4 regions of the Brevibacillus sp. M2.1A genome follow, and region 1 is predicted to be linked to each of the others. Evidence: riboswitches for the same ligand, from Rfam matches in the RefSeq annotation. Region 1 holds a riboswitch; each other region holds the start of a gene.

What was found. A riboswitch is a leader RNA that binds a small molecule or an ion and turns the genes downstream of it on or off. The one in region 1 is predicted to bind cyclic di-GMP.
Region 2: it holds a riboswitch for cyclic di-GMP, as region 1 does, so the genes downstream of both, ggt (gamma-glutamyltransferase) here and HP567_RS29380 (DUF5317 domain-containing protein) in region 1, are expected to answer to the same signal.
Region 3: it holds a riboswitch for cyclic di-GMP, as region 1 does, so the genes downstream of both, HP567_RS08515 (GNAT family N-acetyltransferase) here and HP567_RS29380 (DUF5317 domain-containing protein) in region 1, are expected to answer to the same signal.
Region 4: it holds a riboswitch for cyclic di-GMP, as region 1 does, so the genes downstream of both, HP567_RS24370 (aldehyde dehydrogenase family protein) here and HP567_RS29380 (DUF5317 domain-containing protein) in region 1, are expected to answer to the same signal.

What each region holds. Positions count from the first base shown of each region.
Region 1 covers NZ_JABSUY020000002.1:29,296-34,604, reverse strand. The annotation lists gene carB (carbamoyl-phosphate synthase (glutamine-hydrolyzing) large subunit) at 1-660, shown strand, start outside; gene argF (ornithine carbamoyltransferase) at 605-1,576, shown strand; cyclic di-GMP riboswitch class II at 1,672-1,752, shown strand; gene HP567_RS29380 (DUF5317 domain-containing protein) at 2,008-2,559, shown strand; gene HP567_RS29375 (HD-GYP domain-containing protein) at 2,543-3,880, shown strand; gene HP567_RS29370 (histidine phosphatase family protein) at 3,909-4,448, opposite strand; gene HP567_RS29365 (argininosuccinate synthase) at 4,725-5,309, shown strand, end outside.
Region 2 covers NZ_JABSUY020000001.1:152,220-157,528, forward strand. The annotation lists gene HP567_RS00685 (glutamine--tRNA ligase/YqeY domain fusion protein) at 1-801, opposite strand, end outside; gene HP567_RS00690 (SET domain-containing protein) at 881-1,498, opposite strand; cyclic di-GMP riboswitch class I at 1,752-1,840, shown strand; gene ggt (gamma-glutamyltransferase) at 2,023-3,741, shown strand; gene HP567_RS00700 (methyl-accepting chemotaxis protein) at 3,822-5,309, shown strand, end outside.
Region 3 covers NZ_JABSUY020000001.1:1,721,676-1,726,984, reverse strand. The annotation lists gene HP567_RS08535 (hypothetical protein) at 80-265, opposite strand; gene HP567_RS08530 (DNA alkylation repair protein) at 371-1,210, shown strand; gene HP567_RS08525 (Crp/Fnr family transcriptional regulator) at 1,210-1,887, shown strand; gene HP567_RS08520 (peroxiredoxin-like family protein) at 1,972-2,634, shown strand; cyclic di-GMP riboswitch class I at 2,817-2,900, shown strand; gene HP567_RS08515 (GNAT family N-acetyltransferase) at 3,090-3,644, shown strand; gene HP567_RS08510 (methyl-accepting chemotaxis protein) at 3,637-5,127, shown strand; gene HP567_RS08505 (alpha/beta hydrolase) at 5,241-5,309, shown strand, end outside.
Region 4 covers NZ_JABSUY020000001.1:5,099,660-5,104,968, reverse strand. The annotation lists gene HP567_RS24385 (RsmF rRNA methyltransferase first C-terminal domain-containing protein) at 1-803, opposite strand, end outside; gene HP567_RS24380 (hypothetical protein) at 889-1,644, shown strand; gene HP567_RS24375 (methyl-accepting chemotaxis protein) at 1,669-2,604, shown strand; cyclic di-GMP riboswitch class I at 2,780-2,865, shown strand; gene HP567_RS24370 (aldehyde dehydrogenase family protein) at 2,952-4,409, shown strand; gene HP567_RS24365 (methyl-accepting chemotaxis protein) at 4,440-5,309, shown strand, end outside.

The sequences.
Region 1 (5,309 bases):
GCGGTTCGTGCACAATTGGGTGAGAAGCTGTCGGAGATGGGCTACGGTACAGGGCTTTTGCCAGAGATTCCGTTTGCCGTCGTCAAGGCGCCAGTTTTCTCCACGATCAAGTTGAACGGCGTAGACCCGGTACTAGGTCCAGAGATGAAATCGACGGGCGAAGTTCTCGGCTTGGGTCATTCTTTTGAAGAGGCTGCAGGCAAAGCCTTTGCTTTCAAAGACAATTTGTACGGCGACTGGCAAAAAGGTCAGTTGGTCATGATTTCTTTGGCAGATGGAGATAAGCAGGGCGGCGTGAGAGAGTCAATCGGACAAATACAAGCTGACGGTGCCAATCTGGCGGCGACTCCGGGAACGGCCGAGTGGCTGAAAAACGAAGGAATTGTCGTGAAGCATATCGTTGCAGATGAAGCAGCGTGGATCGATCTGTTGCAAGAGGAACAAGCGGCCTTTGCACTCGTTACTGCGACGAAAGGCAATCGTCATGGCCGGACCGGATTTGCTCTGCGAAGCCGGATGGTACAACAAGGTGTGCCATTGTTCTCCGCTGTCGATACGTTCGAGTTATACGTGAAGTCTATTATGAAGAAAAGAGGTGGCTCGCATGCAGCCAGTGAAGATATTGGAACACTTTCAAAACTTGCCGTTACAAAAGCATAAAGGAAAAGATTTCTTGCGCGTCGATGAATTCAATGGAGAAGAATTGATGGAGCTGCTCCATCTGTCTGCTCACGTCAAGCAATTGCAAAAGCTGGGACAGCCATTCCAGCCTTTGCAAGGCAAGACGTTGGGGATGATCTTTGACAAGGCTTCAACCCGCACCCGCGTCTCCTTTGAAGTAGGGATGCATCAGTTGGGCGGCTTGGGAATGTTCATGAGCGGAAAAGAGCTCCAGCTCGGACGTGGGGAGCCGATCAGCGACACAGCAAAAGTTCTCTCTCGGTACGTGGATGCCATCATGATTCGCACCTTTTCCCACTCCTATGTAGAAGAGCTTGCCGAGCACGCGTCGATTCCTATTATCAATGGCTTGACCGATCTGTACCATCCTTGTCAGGCTTTGGCTGATCTGCTGACGATCTGGGAGCATAAAGGCAAGCTGAAAGGAGTCAAGCTCGCTTATGTAGGAGACGGAAACAACGTGGCGAATTCACTGGTGCTGGGCGCAGCTCTGCTAGGTCTGGATGTGCGGGTAGCAACTCCGGTAGGCTACGAAATGGATGCAACCATTGTCGCAAAAGCTACGGGGTACGCGAAACAAAGCGGTGGAAAAATGATGGTGACCACCGATCCGATAGAGGCTGTCATGGGGGCAGATGCTGTATACACGGACGTTTGGACTAGTATGGGTTTTGAAGAAGAAAATGAGGTACGATTGAAAGCATTTGCCGACTATCAAGTGAATGAAAAATTGGTAGCAGCGGCAGATCGTGATTATCTCTTCTTGCACTGCTTGCCTGCACATCGTGGGGAGGAAGTGACGACCGGGGTTATCGACGGATCGCGCTCTGTCATTTTTGATCAGGCTGAAAATAGATTGCACGCACAAAAGGCGATTTTGGCGGCGCTGGTGTGAACATAGTTCTAGTTAAATAGAACTAGCCGGAATTAAATCCAATAGACTATGAATCTATGATTGCCGAATTTTGTCACTTATGTGTAAAATAAAGGTAGGAAAGAAGCGAAGAAGTACGGACTGTATCTGGTCGCTTGGTCCGTATGGAGCCAGTAGCGAATCCAACCTTTTTCGTAATGGAAAAGGAAAGGGGAGCAGGGGCTGTACTTGGTCGCTTGGCCTCTGCATCACGGACAGTAGCGAAGCCAGCTTTCTCCACTATGCCTGAAGGGGGGAAAAGAAAATGAAAAAATGGTTCGCGGCAATTATGATGGTGGTAGCAATCGTAGCAGCTACTTCTGCAAACTTCCATATTGGATAAATAAGCGTATTGGAGAAACAAACACCGCTTGGCTGAGTGGTGTTTTTTCTTCAAGCTTGGAGGAAACAACATGCTATTGGATGTAATTGCCCTATCTTTTCTCGTAGCATTGCTGCGAGGGGGAAGAATCAAAGAATTACCTAAATTCAACCAAAAGAAACTTCTTATCGTTACCATATTGCTGCAGGCTTGTGCAGCCTTCTTCCCTACGATCGGTGGCATTTTCATATCGATCGCGTATGTGTTTATTTTGGCCTTCCTCGTTTTTAATCGAGAATTTGAAGATATGCGGATTTTTTTAATCGGCTGGTTTCTGAATGCGATTGCAATTTGGTCTAACAATGGAAAAATGCCAATCGATTTAGTTCAAGCAGCAAAGCTCCCTTATGATTTAGAGCCAGTTATAAACGGAACGAATTTCAAGCATAGTGTATTGACGGAAAGTTCAAATTTTCCGTTTTTGACGGATGTCATTTACATGCCATCTTTCATTCCTCGGATTATTAGCATCGGCGATATTTTTATTATGTTAGGTGCCTTTTTACTTGTTCAGCGATTGATGAATAAACCGATTTCATTACTACAACTTCGCGAAGGTAAAAGTTATGCGACAAAAAACTGATTTTGCGGTTTGGATAAAAGGGATTGTTGTCAAGGTTGGCTTTGTCATTGCAGCAATCTATATTTTTTACACATCTTCATCTGAATGGGCTGCTCGTGAACATTGGGGGGTAATATCTACCTACACCCTCCTGACCATTTTTTCCTGTTTTGCTCCCGTGCGTATATCTAATACGATTTTAACAGTGAACAATGCTGTTATCTTTTCGGGTATCTTGTTGTACGGAGTCTGGGTCGGAGTATGGGCTGCTGTTATTGAATCTTTAATCATTGCTTTCCTGGTAAGGTTTAATCCGCTAAAAGCTATTATTAACATTGGGCAATTGTTAATGACAATATGGACAGTAGCGTTTTTGAAGGATTGGATCGAGGGCTTCGGAACTGTTTCTCCCATTATTAGCGATTTGTTTTTGGCTGTTGTGTATTGGTTTGTGAACCTGACTTTATGTGGATTGGGTATCTCCTATTTTCATCAAATGACCTGGGCGCGAACCGTAAAGATGATGGCAAAAGGCTTTACCTCGACTTACTTGTTGCTTTTGATTCTTGCCGGGGTAGGTTCACGATTAGTAGAGTTATATGGTCCGTTAACACTAATTCCTATGATGATTGCGTTTATTACGATCAGCTACGTATTTCATCATTACTATGACAATCTTCAAAGGCTTCAGCAAAAAGTAGAAGAGGTCAAATCATTCAATCACAACTTCTTAACGACGATGGCTGCTTCCATTGACGCACGAGATCGATACACAAGTGGACATTCTCAGCGTGTAGCTTACTGGGGAAGAGAAATTGCGAGAGATATTGGTTTGGCCGAACGAAAAGTGGAGGATGTTTATATCGGGGGAATCCTGCACGACATTGGAAAAATCGGTATCGAAGACGAAATTCTTAATAAAAAAGGAAAGCTCACTCCCGAAGAGTATGACAAGATCAAGCAGCACACGGTCATTGGCTACGAGATCATTTTGCAAGCAGGGATGTTCAATGAATTGCTTCCTGCGATTCGCTCCCATCATGAGCGTATAGATGGCAGGGGATATCCGGATGGTTTAGCCGGGGATGAGATTCCGCTGATGGCGAGAATTTTAGCCATTTCTGATGCTTTCGATGCGATGGTTGCGGACAGGCCTTATCGAAAAGGATTGCCCGTGGAGGAAGCGCTTCAAGAAATCAGACGGGGTTCTGGTACCCAATTTGATCCGATATTGGCGGAGCATTTTATCAGAATCGTTCAGCGACTGCCGTGCGAAGAATTACAGAGCATTATCGGAATAGAGTCCATCCCACAAAAACAGTTACAGGAGGCAATCAGATGAGCTGCCCCTTGTAACTGTTTTTATTCGTTTACGACCATATGCGGACGATCTCTCTGGATTCTAAATGGCAGGTAAGTTTGAAGACATCTGGATTGCTTAATTTCTCCCAATCGTGAAAGCCAAAGCGGTCATCTATTGATTTCATGAGTAAGGCCAGCAGGCATCCGTGGCTGACAAGCACAATATCTTTATGCTCGTCTGCCAAAATCTCAGTGAGCAACGAATTTGCCCGATTTATAGCAGTAAGACTGGATTCGCCACCTTCGAATTCAAGAGTCAGATCATCGAACGTATCGCGCAGTCGCTCGAACCAATCCTCACGTGGTACTCCGCTAAGAACGCGCTCGACCAAACGGGTATCTTCTTCAATCACGATTCCGCGTTCCTGTGCAAGTGGCTGGATGGTGGCAACCGCCCGATGATACGGACTCGAAATGATTCGATCAACGGGGGAACCTGCGAAGAAGGTGGCAAGCTCCCGAGCTTGTACTTCTCCCTTTTCCGTGAGCTGGGCATCGGGTTCTTGGCCAGCAGCCTGACAATGACGGACCAAATAAATTGTTTTCATAATCCCTCCAAGAGCCTTCTCCTATGGAATTCCTCCTTTCACTCATTCGCTACCCTGGATAAGTTTCCCTTTTATCACGCAAACGTTTATGCATAAACAGATGATGAGCATGCATAAAAACAAGATAAGCTTTATACGAGAAGTGCATAATTTCTCTGCATCTCCGTTTTTGTCTGCGAATTCACAAGAAATATACAAGAAAAATAGTTGTATTTTTATTAGTTCGTTTGTATAATTACTCGCATAAGAGAAACTTCGAAACGGGGAGAGAGAATGATGGCAAAAGAAAAAATTGTGTTGGCCTATTCAGGCGGTTTAGATACATCGGTAGCAATTAAATGGTTGCAAGATACGTATAACTACGATGTCATTGCAGTTGCATTGGATGTAGGGGAAGGGAAAGACCTCGATTTCGTACAGAAAAAAGCATTGCAGGTAGGGGCATTGAAATCAATCGTAGTGGATGCCAAAGATGCATTCGCAGAGGAATTCGTATTGCCAGCCCTGAAGGCAAACGCGATGTACGAAGGCAAATATCCATTGGTGTCTGCACTGTCGCGTTACCTGATTTCGCGCGTGCTGGTTGAAATCGCGGAAAAAGAAGGCGCGGTAGCTGTCGCACACGGTTGCACAGGAAAAGGAAACGACCAGGTGCGCTTTGATGTTTCCTTCACAGCGCTGAACCCGGATATCAAAATCGTTGCGCCGGTTCGTGAATGGGGCTGGACGCGTGACGAAGAGATCGAATATGCGAAAAAGAACAATATCCCGATCCCAATCGATCTGGACAATCCATACAGCATTGACCAAAACCTGTGGGGCAGAAGCTGCGAGTGCGGTGTTCTGGAAGATCCTTGGGCT
Region 2 (5,309 bases), on a different contig from region 1:
GTTCGTCAGGTTCAAGCGGGCAAATTCGTACTGGTGAGGCACATTCTCCATTTCGCACTCGCGGACTACCCAATCGTACAACGGGCGATGATCTTCGAATTCCAGTGAGCACAGAGAATGTGTCACGCCCTCAATGGCATCCTCCAACGGATGAGCGAAGTCGTACATCGGGTAGATGCACCATTTGTCACCTGTGTTGTGATGCGTTGCATGGGAGATCCGATACAGAACCGGATCACGCATGTTGAAGTTTTGAGAAGCCATGTCGATTTTCGCACGAAGCACCTTTTCTCCGTCCCTGAATTCCCCTTGGCGCATACGTGCAAACAGATCCAGGTTTTCCTCCACTGACCGGCTGCGGAACGGACTATCTGTGCCTGGCTCTGTCCATGTTCCGCGCATTTTCCGCATATCTTCTGGAGAAAGATCGTCTACGTAAGCCAGACCTTTTTTAATCAACAGCACCGCACGGTTGTACATCTCTTCAAAGTAATCAGATGCAAAAAACAACCCGTCCCATTCGAAGCCAAGCCATTGAACGTCCCTTTTGATGGCCTCTACGTATTCGATGTCTTCCTTCACCGGGTTCGTATCGTCAAAACGCAGGTTGGCCTTGCCGGAGAATTCTCGAGCCAACTCAAAGTTGAGGCAGATCGCTTTTGCATGTCCAATATGGAGATACCCGTTCGGTTCTGGGGGAAAGCGGGTAATGATTTCCTTTACTTTGCCCTCTTGCAAGTCATCAATCATGATATTGCGGATAAAATTGGATGCCGCTACCTTGTTTTCCAATGAAATCAACCTTTCACTTCACCTTTACATTCCATAATACTGATTCTCTACCCAGAGTTCAACAAAATCGGGTCGTTGACCGACCCGCTCACGTCTCCCATTGCTGCCTCGTTTGCCATTGTGACCTGCAATACAGGTGAACGACAGAATCAATGGCTAAGCGCTGCTCCGTGATTCCACGAATCGTTTCGAGATGCTTCGGGGAAATGAGATGTAGCAAAGGCTGTTCAACATGATTGAAACGTTGGAATGCTTCCGCTGCAATCCGATCCCACTGCGGGTAATACCGAAGCAAATCATCAGGCATTACGCGGGAGCGTTCCGTGTCAGACTCGGGCAAACAATCAAAAGGTTCATCCAAATTTAACGTTCCGTAATCATCGGTCAGCTCTTCGCCCGGTAAAATATCCCGTGCTGCCAATTCCATATCATACATGGTCGGCACACAATTCGCATGAAAGCTGTGGTTCACGTACCTTGCCTTATCCCAGCAAAGAATGTACTTTCCGAACTGGTTCTTAAACGAATATTTTTGTACGTCCTGTTTTCGTAATGAGTCAAGTCTTTCCACAAATGCAGGGTCCAATACCTGATCCAAATCATCCTGTGCCCATACAATCGTTCCTTTTGGGATAAACCTTGTCGCAAACACACCGTACCCGATCTCATCGTTGATATAGCGCAATTCTGTATCGGGATGCATCATGGTCTTTGTTTCACTCCTTGGCGAATGTGCCTTTTTATCATCATAAGCAGTTCTGCCCCAGGAGGTGTGTGAATGTATGCGAAAAACAACCTTTCCTATAGCATTCCTGACTATTTTTCTGGATTAAAATATTTTTTCTTATTTACCACAAATGGTAAATAGTCTATATTATTGGCAAACGGACTTTTAGGAACATTTTCCCACAACGATCGAATCACTATTTGTGTCATGTCATTTTATGTTTCACCCATTGATATCGAAACGGCATACCCGGGGAAATCCGGCGACGCAAAGCTACAGGGGCTACCTCCGCAACAGCGGACACGCTTGCCAGCTACCGAAGTATTGATGTAGGACGAGACCAATGATCCTATATCATTGGTCTTTTTTTGCGCGCGCAATGTCTATTTTTGTCTATTTTTGTATGTTTGTGTATTTTTAACTTTTAAAGGAGGTGAGGCAACAGCGGATAGCCGGTTTAATGAAATCATTATTCTATTCATCATGAAGGAGGTTTCATAGGAATGTCATTCTTGAAGAAACTCTCGACCGTCGCGCTGACTGCTGTCATCGGGCTATCAACATTCTCTGGGGCACAAGCTGCTAACCGTCCAACATCGATGTCACCGAACGCTATGGTGACGACTCCTCACTATCTGGCTACGGCTGCGGCCCTGAAGACATTGGAAGACGGTGGAAACGCAGTAGATGCTGCTATTACAGCCGCTTCCACCTTAGCTGTTGTCTACCCTCATTACACAACCATTGGCGGAGATAACTTCTGGCTCATCTACAATGCCAAAACAAAAGAGCTGAAGGCACTGAACGGCAGTGGTCGTGCAGGCGAAAAGGCAACCATCGACTATTACAAAGGCAAAGGCTACGAAAAAATCCCGTCCCGCGGTTATGAATCGGCAAACACTGTCCCTGGAGTTGTCTCCGGCTGGTGGGAGGCGTACAACTACGCCCATAAAAAAATGGGCAACAGCAAGCTTCAATGGAACAGACTGCTGGAGCCTGCCATTGGATACGCCGAAAACGGATATCCAGTCTCCCCCAACCAAGTGTATTGGACAAAATACGCGACAGATCCAACTGACAATGACTTGAAGAATCTTCAACGTTTTGATGGATTCCGTAAAACATTCCTGAAGCCCAACGGCGATCCTTATGCAGCAGGCGAAATTCTCAAACAAAAGGACCTTGCCAATACTTTGCGAATCATTGCGAAAAAAGGCGCTGACGGTTTTTATAAAGGAGAAGTTGCTAAAAAAATCGTAGCAGACATGCAAGCCAACGGCGGATTGCTCACGTTGAAAGATTTTGAGAAGCATACCTCCACTTGGGCAGATCCTATTACGGTAGACTACCGCGGATACAAAGCATACAACGTTCCGCCTAACTCCCAAGGCATGGCATCACTCTCCATTCTTAATGTTTTGAATAACTTTGACCTTAAGAGCATGGGTGAAGGAACACCCGATTACTATCACACGATTGTGGAAGCTACCAAACAGGCTTTTGCTGACCGCGACAAATGGCTGACTGACCCAGCCTTTGCGGATATCCCTGTAGATGAGCTGTTGTCCAAGCAGCATGGGAAAGATTTAGCTGCGCGTATTGATATGAAGCAAGCAGCCAAATCCGTAGAACCGCTTGATCCAAAAGGCGATACAACCTGGTTCGGGATCGTCGACAAAGATGGAAATGCCGTGTCCATCATTCAGAGTCACTATTTTGACTGGGGTTCCGGCATCGTAGCGAAAGATACGGGTGTCCTTTTGCAAAACCGCGGAAGTTATTTCTCTTTGGATTCCAAACACATCAATCACTTGGAACCAGGCAAACGCACCTTCCACACAATTAACCCAGCGATGCTCTTCAAAGGGGACAAGCCTTATCTCCTTTACGGAACACAAGGGGGAGAAGGACAGCCGCAAACGCAAGCCGCTCTCGTCACACGTATTGTCGACTTTGGTTTCAGCGTGCAAGACGCAATTGAAGCGCCAAGATGGCTGCATGGACGCAACTGGGGATCTGCTTCCAACAATCTCAAGGTGGAAAGCCGCATCCCTCAAGAAGTCCTGGACGAGCTCATTAAACGTGGGCATCCAGTCGAAAAGCTGGAAGCAGCTTATACCGACGCGATGGGACAGTCCGGCGCAATCCTGATTGACCCGCAAACCAATGTAAAATTTGGCGGTGCTGACCCTCGCGGTGAAGGCGCTGCAATGGGCTATTAATATTTTGTCAGACTGCTGAGTAAATCTCAGCAGTCTACCTGTTTCTATTTTGCATTCACGGATTAGGAGTGGAAAAACCTATGTTTTTGTTCAACAAGCTCAGGAACAAAATGATCCTTTGGTTTCTCATCGTGGCTGTCATTCCACTTACTGCCGTTTCTTTGTTTATCACGAACAGCTTTTCATCCATTTTGATTGATAAACAAAAATCATCCTATGTTGACCTTACTTCCAGTACAGCCATAGCTATGGATCAATATCTGGACCGGCGTATGACAGAAATTCAAATTTTAGCCCGCACCTCGGATATTCAATCCGATGATTCCGCGGCAAAAAACGAATTCATCCGCAAGTTTACCGAGGAAATGAAACTGTATGACGGGAATACGTTTATCGCAAGCGATGGAAAAGTAACGGCTGATACGTTCCCCAAAAGCGTTGGAATCAATCTTGGCGAGCGCCAATTCTTCAAAGACGGTATGCAGGACAAGCCTAGCTTCTCCGATGTTCTTGTTGCAAAGACAACCGGCAATCGCTCTATCATCGTCGCTTCCCCTGTAAAAACGAAAAACAATGAGAAGCTCGGTGTCTTGACCGGGCTCGTCAATGTAGATGACTTCACAGCTACCTTTCTCAAAGATTTGAAAGTAGGCAACGATGGTTATCCGATTCTCGTTGATAACAAGGATCAAATTCAGTACCATCCTACCCAGGATCTGATCGGAAAACCCCTTGAGGAATCCGCTCTGCCGCAACCATTAATGGAAATCCTTAAATCAGGAAAAACGGAAAAGGGCTCATACAGCTACTCGGACAACGGCAAGGAATACGTTGTCACCTACTCCCCCATTCCCAAGACCAACTTTGGTTTGTATCTGCATATCCCTGTCGAGTCCATAACGTCTGCGGTTTCATCCGTTACTACCATGGTTAGGATCATTGTCATCGTTGTTGTCGCTGTCGTGACCGCAATCGCATACGCTGTTTCCCGACAAATCTCACGCCCTATTGCGGCAGTTGCCTCCGTGGCTAACCGCATTTCCGAGGGTGAATTGACTGTACAACCCCTGCAAATTCGAACCAAGGATGAGGTTGGACAGCTATCCCAATCAGTAAACACAATGGTGCTCAACCTGCGAACGATTATTCAACAAGTAAATGATACAGCTTCAGATCTGGCTTCTTCCGCAGAGGAATTGTCGGTCAACGCCGACCATACGAGCAAGGCTACCGAGCAAATCGCCATAACGATTCAGGAAGTAGCTTACGGTGCGGAAAAACAAGTGAAGAGTGTAGAGGAAAGTGTCACCGCAATTCAAGGCGTATCGACAGGGGCTCAGCAAGTTGCCACGAATGCACAGCAAGCTGCCGAATCAGCTTTGGGGGCTTCCCAAATTGCAGTGGAAGGCAATCAGGCCCTTCAGGTCGTTATCAGCCAAATGCAATCGATTGAGAACACGGTCGGCAACATTGCCGATATCGTCAAACGATTAGGAAACAGCTCACAGGAAATCGGACAAATCGTACAAGTCATCACCGCCATAGCTGAACAAACAAATCTGTTAGCG
Region 3 (5,309 bases), on a different contig from region 1:
CCCTACCCCCAACACGAAAAAGCCCTCCTCATTCAAAGGAGAGCTTTTTCGTGTTGGAGCTTGACGCTCTTTTCTTATCCTACGCCTGATTGCGAACTTTGATATACGAAACATTTCTTACGTTGATGACAACATCATCATACTGGAGCCATCCGTTGTTTTGATTAGCGACCATTTGAATGATCTCTTCCGGTTCCGTCGATTCGATGCTAATCGTTTCACCGCCTCCGGAAAAGTAAAATTGAATCACCTTTACTTCCTTCATAAAATCCCCTCCTATTCCTTCTAGTTATCGGATGGTTGGAAAATTTTTGTTATGGGTGATTTTTATGTATACTTTTACCATTACTGCGATAAGGAGTTTGTTGAAATGCCAGATTCGGTACACACGAGAAAAGGAGCAAGTAAAGCCTCACTCATCCCTGACAATGTATTAGCACTCCTTCATGCTGGAGAATTAGAAAGCGTCAATTTGACTGAATGGCAGGCTGTTGATCATATGCATTTGTTACGAATCGTTCTGCCTCATGTTACGTTAGGTGCGTATGTCCCTCAACTTGTTGGTCAATTAGAAGAGACCGGATCAACGAGCGGAATGAAAGCTATCCGTCTGATTGGACAAGAACTGCTTGCGATCTTACACAAATCGGGTGAACCCACAGCTACGTCTTCTGTTTTCCTATCGTTGGCCAACCACAAGTCAGACAGTGTACGTTGCTGGAGTGCCTATATTATCGGCCTGGACAACACCTTATCTTTAGAAGAAAAACTAGCCCAAATAAGAAAATTCGCGGCTGATCATCATTTTGGGGTGAGAGAGATCGCATGGATGGCGATTCGAGATTCTCTCTTGCATGATCTGAACCATTCCATTCAACTCCTGAGTGAATGGGTACTTGATACCGACCAAAATATTCGCCGTTTTGCGGTAGAAGCCACACGCCCGCGTGGTGTCTGGTGTAAGCATATTGACGCATTGAAAAATGAGCCCGCTCGCTGCCTGCCTTTGCTCACACCAGTGAAGTCAGATCCAGCCAAATATGTTCAAGATTCTGTAGGGAATTGGTTGAACGATGCGAGTAAATCACAACCAGACTGGGTGACACAACTTTGTGACGAGTGGCTAAAAACCTCTGATACAAAGGAAACAAAAAGAATTATCACCAAAGCGAAAAGAACGATCCTGAAAAGTCGCACTGAACAGAAATGATGAACCGAATCACACATTTATCCCAATTTTATTTGTTGAATTCATTATCCGAGGATAGTTTGCGCTTAATTGATCAATTAACCTCTCTAACCCCTTTCCCCAAAAATACGTGCATTCAAACACCAGAAACTTTTTCAGAAGGCTTCTACTTCATCAAACAGGGAAAGGTACGCTTATATAAAGTAAATCGGGATGGTCGGCAGTTCACATTCGATATCCTCGGGGAAGGCAATGTGTTTGGAGAAGTGGATCTCCTCTCATTAGGTACAAGGGAGATGTATATAGAAGCCATCGAAGACTGCCTCATTTGTAAAATGAGCAAAGCAAAATTTGAAAGCTACATCATCGAACATCCGCAACTGATGATGAAGATCATGAAGGTCATTAGCGATAGAATGGTTTCGATCAGCCAAGCAGCCGAAAATCTTGCCCTTCTCCCTTTACAAGATCGCATTATTTCCACGTTGGTAAAGCTTGCCGATCAATTTGGCAATCCTAACAGTTCGGCGTTTCAACAAATTGACTTACCTCTTTCCCATCAAGAAATCGCCAATTTTGTTGGGGCATCCAGGGAAGCTGTGACGGTAGCATTACGTGCTTTAGCAAGAGAAGAACTGATTCAAACAGGCTTTAAATCTATTTCTATTCAGCGGGACAGGATTTTGAAGAAAATGTAATCCAGTTTACATCTTTCGCTCAAAAAGAAAGATATCGTAAAGCCATGGCTTCTACTATTCTTTCGAAAAAGAGGGGAACGACATATGGATAAACCACATTTTCAGAGCCTGCGCGAAGAGCTAGATTTTACAACCATTCAAATAGCAGACTTCCTCACCCGTGAAGTAACAGATGCATTTACAAGATCAATTGAGGAGCTGCGGACCTCTGAACTGGCAAAGGGCTTGCCGATTGGTTCGATTGCGCCTGATTTCACGTTGAACGATCACACTAGCAAGAATATTACCTTGTCGGAAGAAATCATAAAAGGTCCTGTCGTCCTCACATTTTTCCGTGGATCATGGTGCCCCTACTGCAATTTGGAGATGCAAGCGTACCAAAAACAGCTCGATACGATAACCTCTCTGGGTGCTCAATTGTTTGCCATTAGTCCACAATCTCCTGCACACTCTCTTACTATGCAAGAGAACAATCGTCTGAGCTTCCCCGTGTTATGCGATACCAATAATCAGGTAGCAGAAAAATATAGACTCATATTCAGACTGCCTGAGTATTTACATGATACCTACCGATCATTGGATATCGATCTCAATCATTTTAATAGCGACGATTCCTGGACACTCCCCATACCGGCTACTTATATCCTCGATGAACAGGGCGTAATCCGGTCAGTATTCTTAGATCCTGACTACAAAAAGCGAATGGAGCCTACTGAAGTTATAGACATTCTGCGCACCCTAACCTAACGCCCTACTCCCTATTTAATGAAGAACCAGTTGATACGGCAACTGGTTTTTTCGTACGTTCATATATTATGAACAATTAGTTACTTCTTCCTACCAAAACTTGACAAAGCTAATACAAATGGCTTATATTTTGCATGATTATGTCTAGCAAAATTCGACACAGTTTTACAATTTTTGCTAAAAAATGAAAAAGGCAAAGTCATCGAAAGGTGGCGACGCAAAACCACGGGTCTACAGTCTTTGACCATGATAGCCGGGTTGCCATCATCTTGAGACTATTTTTCGATGTTGGTAGCTTCGGTTGTTCCATTTCGATGGAACGGCCTTTTTTTGTGTTTCGTTTTTTGAAAGGAGGATGAAAGCACTTTCATTTTTGTAACAGATGGAAAAACATAACTTTTGAGACGTCAAACATACACAACACGGTAATCAGAAAATGATGGAGTGGAGAAGTTATGTACAAACAAGTAGAAACCGTACAAGAGTTAGCCAAATTTCATGAAATCAAAGAAACAGTATGGACAAGCATGGGCTTCGAGATGGAGTACGCGAAAGAAGGCTCGGCTCAGTTCCTCTTAATCGCCGAAGATGGTGAAGCAGGTGGAACATTTGAAATGACGCCCTTTTCCAAATCAAGTGCTTATATGAAATCACTTTTTCAGGATGTTGTTACAGAAGATATGAAAGTAATGGAGGTAGACAGTCTCGCTGTTCTGCCGAAATACCGCGGACAACTGGGGCAAAAAGGAATTTGCCTGATGATAGATTACGCTGAAAAGCATGGTTATACCCACGCAATCGGGGTAGCAGATCCGACCTTTTTTAAATTTATTAACACGAAGTATCAAGTAAAAGCAACTCAGACCAAAGATATCGTCTTTTACAAAGGGGCCGATGCGATTCCGACCCTTTTCCATCTAAAAGATGTCTATGACAATAAGCACGATCCGAAATATTCCTGGTACAATACGTCGTCATCCAACCAAGTAAAAGTCGAGGTAGGTGGGTAACATGGATAACATGGATAAAATTGATTTATTGAGAAGAAGAAACAATTGGGTCGTAATCGTATTCGCAAGTATTATTACGGTTGTTCAGGTCTTAAACCTCTTTCTAGGCGTTTCGTACACATTCGTTTTCACAATTCTGGGTATTTTGTATGGCGTACTGGCACCTTTTGCTTACATCTCTAATCGCCCGAGCTTCCGTGAAAAAGCAGCGCCCTTCATGAAGTTCTTTAACTTCGCCGTAATCGGGATCTTCATGTTCATCGTAGTCGGACTGGACCCGCATATGATCAATATCATGACCATTATGTTCTTCGTAGCAGTCATGGGGATTTATCAAGACCGACTCATCAATATTTTGACGATTGTATCGACATTGGGCATTGTCTCTTACTACTTCCTGACACAAAGAGAAACGATTTTCCATTCGACAAGCAATCTCGATCTGATGTACTTCCTGCTCACCTTCTGCTTTGTCTCTATCACGAGCATGATGCATGCTGTATTCAATAACAAGTTGCAAGAGGAAAGTGAGCAACAGAAGCAAGAAGCGATTGCCTCGAAGGAATCGTTGCAACGTGTTCTGGATAAGATCAATGAATCACTCACCTCTATGCAAGACTATCAAGAGAATTTGAACAAGGTAACGGACGGTGTCAATGTTCGCGCTGTCGAAACCGTCGCTTCCCTGCAAGACATCATGGAGTCCTTTACTGTCCAGACCAGCAATACAGACGAGCTGCGTCGGGAAATGAGCTCGACGAATTTGCAAGTTGAGGACATGACCCGCTCTGTTACAGAGATGCATGAGTACGTAGAATCGACCAAGGAAGCCACTAGCGAGAGTGGAAAACGCATTGGCAACATCGGTAATGACTTTGAACGATTCATCAAGGACATCCAAGGTACGAACCAGCTAATCCAAGAGCTCAATAAAGAAACCGAATCGATTGGAAAAATCATCCAAACCATTTCCGAGATTTCTGCACAAACCAATCTGTTGGCACTCAATGCCACGATTGAAGCGTCTCGCGCAGGCGAACACGGCCGAGGATTTGCTGTCGTCGCAGATGAAGTACGCAAGCTGGCAGAGTCCTCCAAGCTATCGTCCGAGTCGATCTCGAGCCTGCTCATGACCATCCGCGAAAAAATGAAACTCGTATCGGATATGATTTCCGAGTCGCAGACTTCTTTTGAGAAAAATAGCGAGGGCATTCTCGAAGTACAAGAAATGTTCACCAATGTAGACAACTACATGCAAAACTTCGCAGATAAAACGAAAAACCTGCAAGAGTTCATCGTCCATGTTCACAGCATGATTCAGGAAGTCGGCGCAAAAGTAGAAGTCAACGCAGATATTACCGACAAGAACAAAGAGAGCCTGGAAGAAGTGCTTGTGCTCGTTTCTGAGCAAAAAGACGAAGTCGTTAAGGTTTCTGGCGGCTTTGAGAAAATTGAACAGCAGATGCGTGGTCTCCATATGTAATCTTCCTGCAACCGCCTTTCACTGGCGGTTGTTTTCTTTTCTCATTTTGTAACCGAACAGGCATATAATAGAAATATTCTGATATTTTTACTTTGAAAGGAGGCACATCATTGATGGATGCAAGAATCGAAACCAAAACGATTCAGACCGATCGATTGCTCGTTTCCTACCTGACAGCAGGC
Region 4 (5,309 bases), on a different contig from region 1:
CCAGCAGAAAAGCAATCTGCATGTGGCAGCGAGACGATCTCAAATTCCGGGTGACGGTCCAGGAAGTTAACCAGGGACTGTTCATTTTCCAACGGAGCAAATGTGCAGGTGGAGTAGACCAACGTCCCGCCTGGCTTCAGCATTGCAGCGGCCGCCTCGAGAATATCACCTTGCATGACATGGCATTCCATTACTTTTGCAGGACTCCAGTCTTCGATTGCTTCGGGTAGCTTGCGGAACATTCCTTCGCCAGAGCATGGAGCATCTACCAAAATTCGGTCAAAAAACTGGGGGAATCGCTCTTGCAAACGTTCAGGCGTTTCGTTGGTCACGACGGCATTGGTAACGCCGCAGCGCTCCAGATTTTCTGACAAGGCTTTTGCTCGAACAGGATGGATCTCGTTTGCCACAAGCATTCCTTGTCCACGCAAAAACGCTGCAAGCTGCGTCGATTTCCCTCCTGGCGCTGCACATAGGTCGAGGATGCGCTCACCAGGTTGGGCACCGAGTGCTTCGGCAGCGGACATCGCGCTTGGCTCCTGTAAATAGTACATGCCGGCGGAGTGAAAAGGATGCTTGCCGGGACGAGCTGGCTCTTTGTAGCGAAATCCGTTTTCGCACCAAGGGACTGCTTCCAGAGCAAAAGGCGAGATTTTCAAAAAAACGTCACGCCCTACCTTCAACGGATTGACCCGTAAGCCGTGTGTTACAGGCTGATCATAGGAGGAAACGAATGCCTCGAAATCGTGCCCGAGCAAGGTTTGCATGCGCTCGGTAAATGGTGTCGGTAAATTTTTTGTCATAACAGCCTCCGATGTCAGATTTTGGCCCCATGTGAAAGGAAAAGATAGAATCATGGCGAATCATAGAGAATGAGGTGAGAGCATTATGGAAGGATCCCGTGCAAAACGCTACCGCTCCCGGCGGAGGAATGACTCGGAAGTAAGCCGGTTTTGGATCATGGGGTTGCTGTTCTCACTGCTGGTGCTCGCTTTTGAATTCTTTATCGAAATACCCGCCGACGCAGATTGGCTGATCGATATGGAGATGGCTTTGTTTTCTGCCAGCTTTACATTGCTTGCCTTTTATCTGCTCGGACTTACCTTTGCCTTTTCACGCCACCAAAAGGCAGGGAAGATCAATCACCAAATCATCATCTATGTATGGTTGGGTGCGATCTTGTTTCACTTGTTCCTGCTCATCAGCAATTTGTCCAATCAGCATGTGTACAAGGCAGGGATCATTCTATTTTTAGGACCATTGTTTTTAACTGTCTACCATTTTATCACGTACTTGGCAGCTTTGCGCGAGGAGCGTGAGGAGCAGGAGGCAGCTACGACAGCTACGCTTGAGCGTACGGCCTACCAGATGATTCTGGAGGGTGGGCGTGTATACAGCGAGCTAAGTCGCCTGAAAACGGAATATCCAGAAGTGGAGCAAATGCTTCGTGCCAACGATTTTCACGATAAACTGGAGCGCTATGCTTTGGAAATGCAGCAGTATTTGCAGGCGAAGCATTTTGAGCGTAAAGACGTGGAGCTCTTGGAGGGTCACTATTATTTCTTGGAAAACTTGCTGAGCTTGGCGAAACAACATCCGGGAATAATCGAGTCCCGCGTATATAGCCGCCGAGGTGACAATTGATGGGTACAGAGGAGAGGGAAGCGGATGTTTTGGAAAAAAGACAAAGGCCTGGCAGAAAAAGAGACAGCAGCGACGACAGCCACAACCACAATGACAGGACAGCAAGACGCTTGGAAACATGAGCTTCGCGATCTTTACGAACAGATGGGTGCGATCCTCAGTTCAAACCAGGCGATAAACGCCGAATCCGATCAAATGGTGCGACTGGTGACAAGGATGAAGCGTGTCGTAGATAATATCCAGGCCATTAACGAGCGGGATGATGAATCTGCGAGCCAGTTGTCGGTTCGAGGAGAGCGCCTGACAGACATCTGTAAACAATCGGTAGCGTGTGCAGATGAAGGCAAGAAGGCGATGACGGACGTTGTGCAGGTCATGAGCCTGCTCGACAAAGAATCGGTCCATACGTCCAAGTCCATGAGCCGCTTGGAAGAGAGCTCTTCGGAAATTACGAGCATCGTCAAGGTGATCAGCGACATTGCGAATCAGACCAACCTTCTCGCCCTGAATGCAGCGATAGAAGCGGCACGTGCAGGTGAACAAGGCCGAGGCTTCGCCGTCGTAGCGGATGAGGTACGGAAGCTGGCCGAGATGACAGCGAACTCGACCAAGACGATTGCAGAATTGATTGGCAAGATTCAGGAAGAAACAAAAGAAGCATTGTCTAACAGTGAAAAAAGCAGCAGTGCAATCAAAAATGGACTTTCTATCAGCAAGGATGCTGCACAGAAGACAGATCAGATCGTGAACGCTTTCCAGGTACTGAACGTCGAAGTGTCGGGTGTGATGGAAATCATCGCGCATCAAAAGCGATTTGCTGATGATGTGTCCCAGCAGGTAAGTGATGCAAAGGGTTTGCTGGACGAGCTGAATGAAGGCTTGACCAAGCACATAAGGGACGCCAACGCGACGGAGCAAATGCTCGCGACGAGCGTAAAGAATGTCAAATCGTTATTGTGAGCATAAGGAAGAAGAACCAGGAGTCCGTATCCAAGCGATGCGGGCTTTTTGATATTTGTTACTTCCTTTCACGAAATATTTACATGTTTTCGTTTGACTATTAGGAATAGAGTACTATAATCTAAGTATGATTCTCCATATCTTTCCTTTTTTCGACAAAATATTATCAGCATTCGCTATGAATGGGCAAACCCATTGAAAATTGGGGACGCAAAGCCACGGGCCTAATGTACACGTTACGATGGCAGCCGGGTTGCCAACGAGCAGTGTATTTTGCTGTTTTAGTTTTACGGCTCCTTTCATGCGAAAGGGGCCTATTTTACTTTACAAAAGGGAGAGGTTGTAGCATGTCAATCCTGCAAACATTGGACAAGCAGTACATCAATGGGGAGTGGCGCGACGGGCTTGGCGTGAAGACATTGCAAGATATCAACCCTTACAACGGGGAAGTCATCGCAGAATTCAAAATGGCAAATCTGGAGGATATCGACGCGGCTTACAAGGCGGCAGCCCACGCGAAAAAAGAGTGGGACGAAGTGAATGCTTATACCAAATCTCGAATGTTGGAGCGTGCTGTTCACTATATCGAAGAGCATGAAGAAGAAATCATTCAGATCATCATTCGTGAATTGGGCGGAACCCGATTGAAGGCGTTTTTTGAGATCGGGCTTGTGAAGGATATTATTCGCGAGGCGGCTACCTTCCCAGTGCGGATGGAAGGAAAAATTCTGCCTTCTCCCGTTGACGGAAAAGAAAACCGCTTGTATCGGATTCCCGCAGGAGTTGTCGGCGTCATCAGTCCGTTCAATTTCCCGTTCTATCTGTCGATGAAGTCTGTGGCTCCAGCTCTTGGCGCGGGCAACGGTGTCGTCCTCAAACCGCATGAGCACACGCCAATCACGGGTGGGACTCTCATCGCGAAAATTTTTGAAGAAGTAGGTCTGCCCAAAGGCTTGATTAACGTCGTAGTGACGGACATCGCTGAAATTGGCGATGGTTTTGTCTCCCACCCGATTCCGCGCATCCTTTCGTTTACAGGGTCTAGCCAAGTTGGGAGCCATATCGCGCAGGTGGCAGCGAAGCATTTCAAAAAGGCGATTTTGGAGCTGGGCGGCAATAGTGCGCTGATCGTTTTGGAGGATGCGGATCTCCAGTATGCCGTCAATGCAGCAGTATTCAGCCGTTTTACCCACCAAGGTCAGATTTGCATGTCAGCTAACCGGGTTCTGGTTCACCAAGATGTATACGATAAATTCCTCGATCTGTACGTGGAAAAAGTATCTGGACTCAAGGTAGGCGACCCGAATGATCCTGACACGGTAATCGGTCCACTCATCAATCAACGGCAAGTCGCCAATCTGATGGCAACGATCGATGAGGCGATACGCGAAGGAGCCGTTCCTGCACTGAAAGGGGAAGTAAAAGGAAACGTGGTCGAACCGATTGTTTTGACAGGAGTGACCACAGACATGTCGATTACATCCAAAGAGCTGTTTGGTCCGGCTGTTTGCATCATGTCGTTTGCTTCCGAGGAAGAAGCGATTCGCATGGCAAACGAGACACCATTTGGATTGTCCGGGGCAATTCACACCCGCGATCTGGAGAGAGGTGCCGAGATGGCCAAGCGCATTGAGACCGGCATGATTCACATCAACGATGGAACGATCAATGACGAGCCAATCGTGGCGTTCGGCGGTGAAAAGCACTCCGGGTTGGGACGATTGAATGGTCAATGGAGCTTAGAAGAGTTTACTACGCTGAAATGGATTTCGGTTCAGCACAAGAAGCGTCAATTTCCGTACTAATGCCAGCAAAATATAGAGGTGAAGAGGGTCATGAACGGATACGAAGAATGGAACGAAACAGAAGCTTCCGAAAAGGGGAAAAACGCAGAACTGCTTGAGGCTTTCATCAAGGTTGCCCCCTATTTAAATGATTTGCTCTCCGATGACATTACCATTGGGGTCTACGACACGGAAAAGCTATTGTGCAATGTACCTGCCCAAACATTTGCACTGCAAGTCAAGCCTGGTGATCCACTCCAGGAAGGAGATGTGATCACCAACGCGATTCGAAAAAACACCAAGCAGGCGATGATGGTCCCCAAGGAATTGTTTGGTTTCCCTCTCGTCGCACGGGCGATTCCCCTGCATGATCACACGGGAAAAGTCATTGGCGGTGTCGGCATTGGTTCGAGTATGGAGCGAGCCAATGAGCTGTATGAAATCGCTGCAAATCTCTCGAGTGTCGTCGAGCAGGTGAGTGCCACCACACACGAGATGGCCGTGCAGATCGGGAATTTGAACGAGCAAATGAAGGCGATCTCAGAGCAAGCCAATGATGTCAGCCAAAGTACGACCGAGATCGAGCAAATTACACTCGCTGTGAAAAAAATCGCTGATCAAAGTAACATTTTGGGACTAAATGCGAGCATTGAGGCTGCGCGAGTAGGAGATGCAGGGCGTGGGTTCGCTGTCGTTGCGAATGAGGTTCGCAATATGGCGACTGATTCCAGGGCGAATGCAGACAAAATCAAGCAAACCACGGATTCCATCCGGGATTTGATAACCCTTCTGCAAAACTCGATTGAACTGATCAATCAAACCATGGAGAGTCAGGCAGCCGCTACAGAGGAAATTTCCGCGACGATGGTCGAAGTGAGCGGCAATACGCAAAAGCTGGCAGGGCTTGCCCAAGAAGTGTTT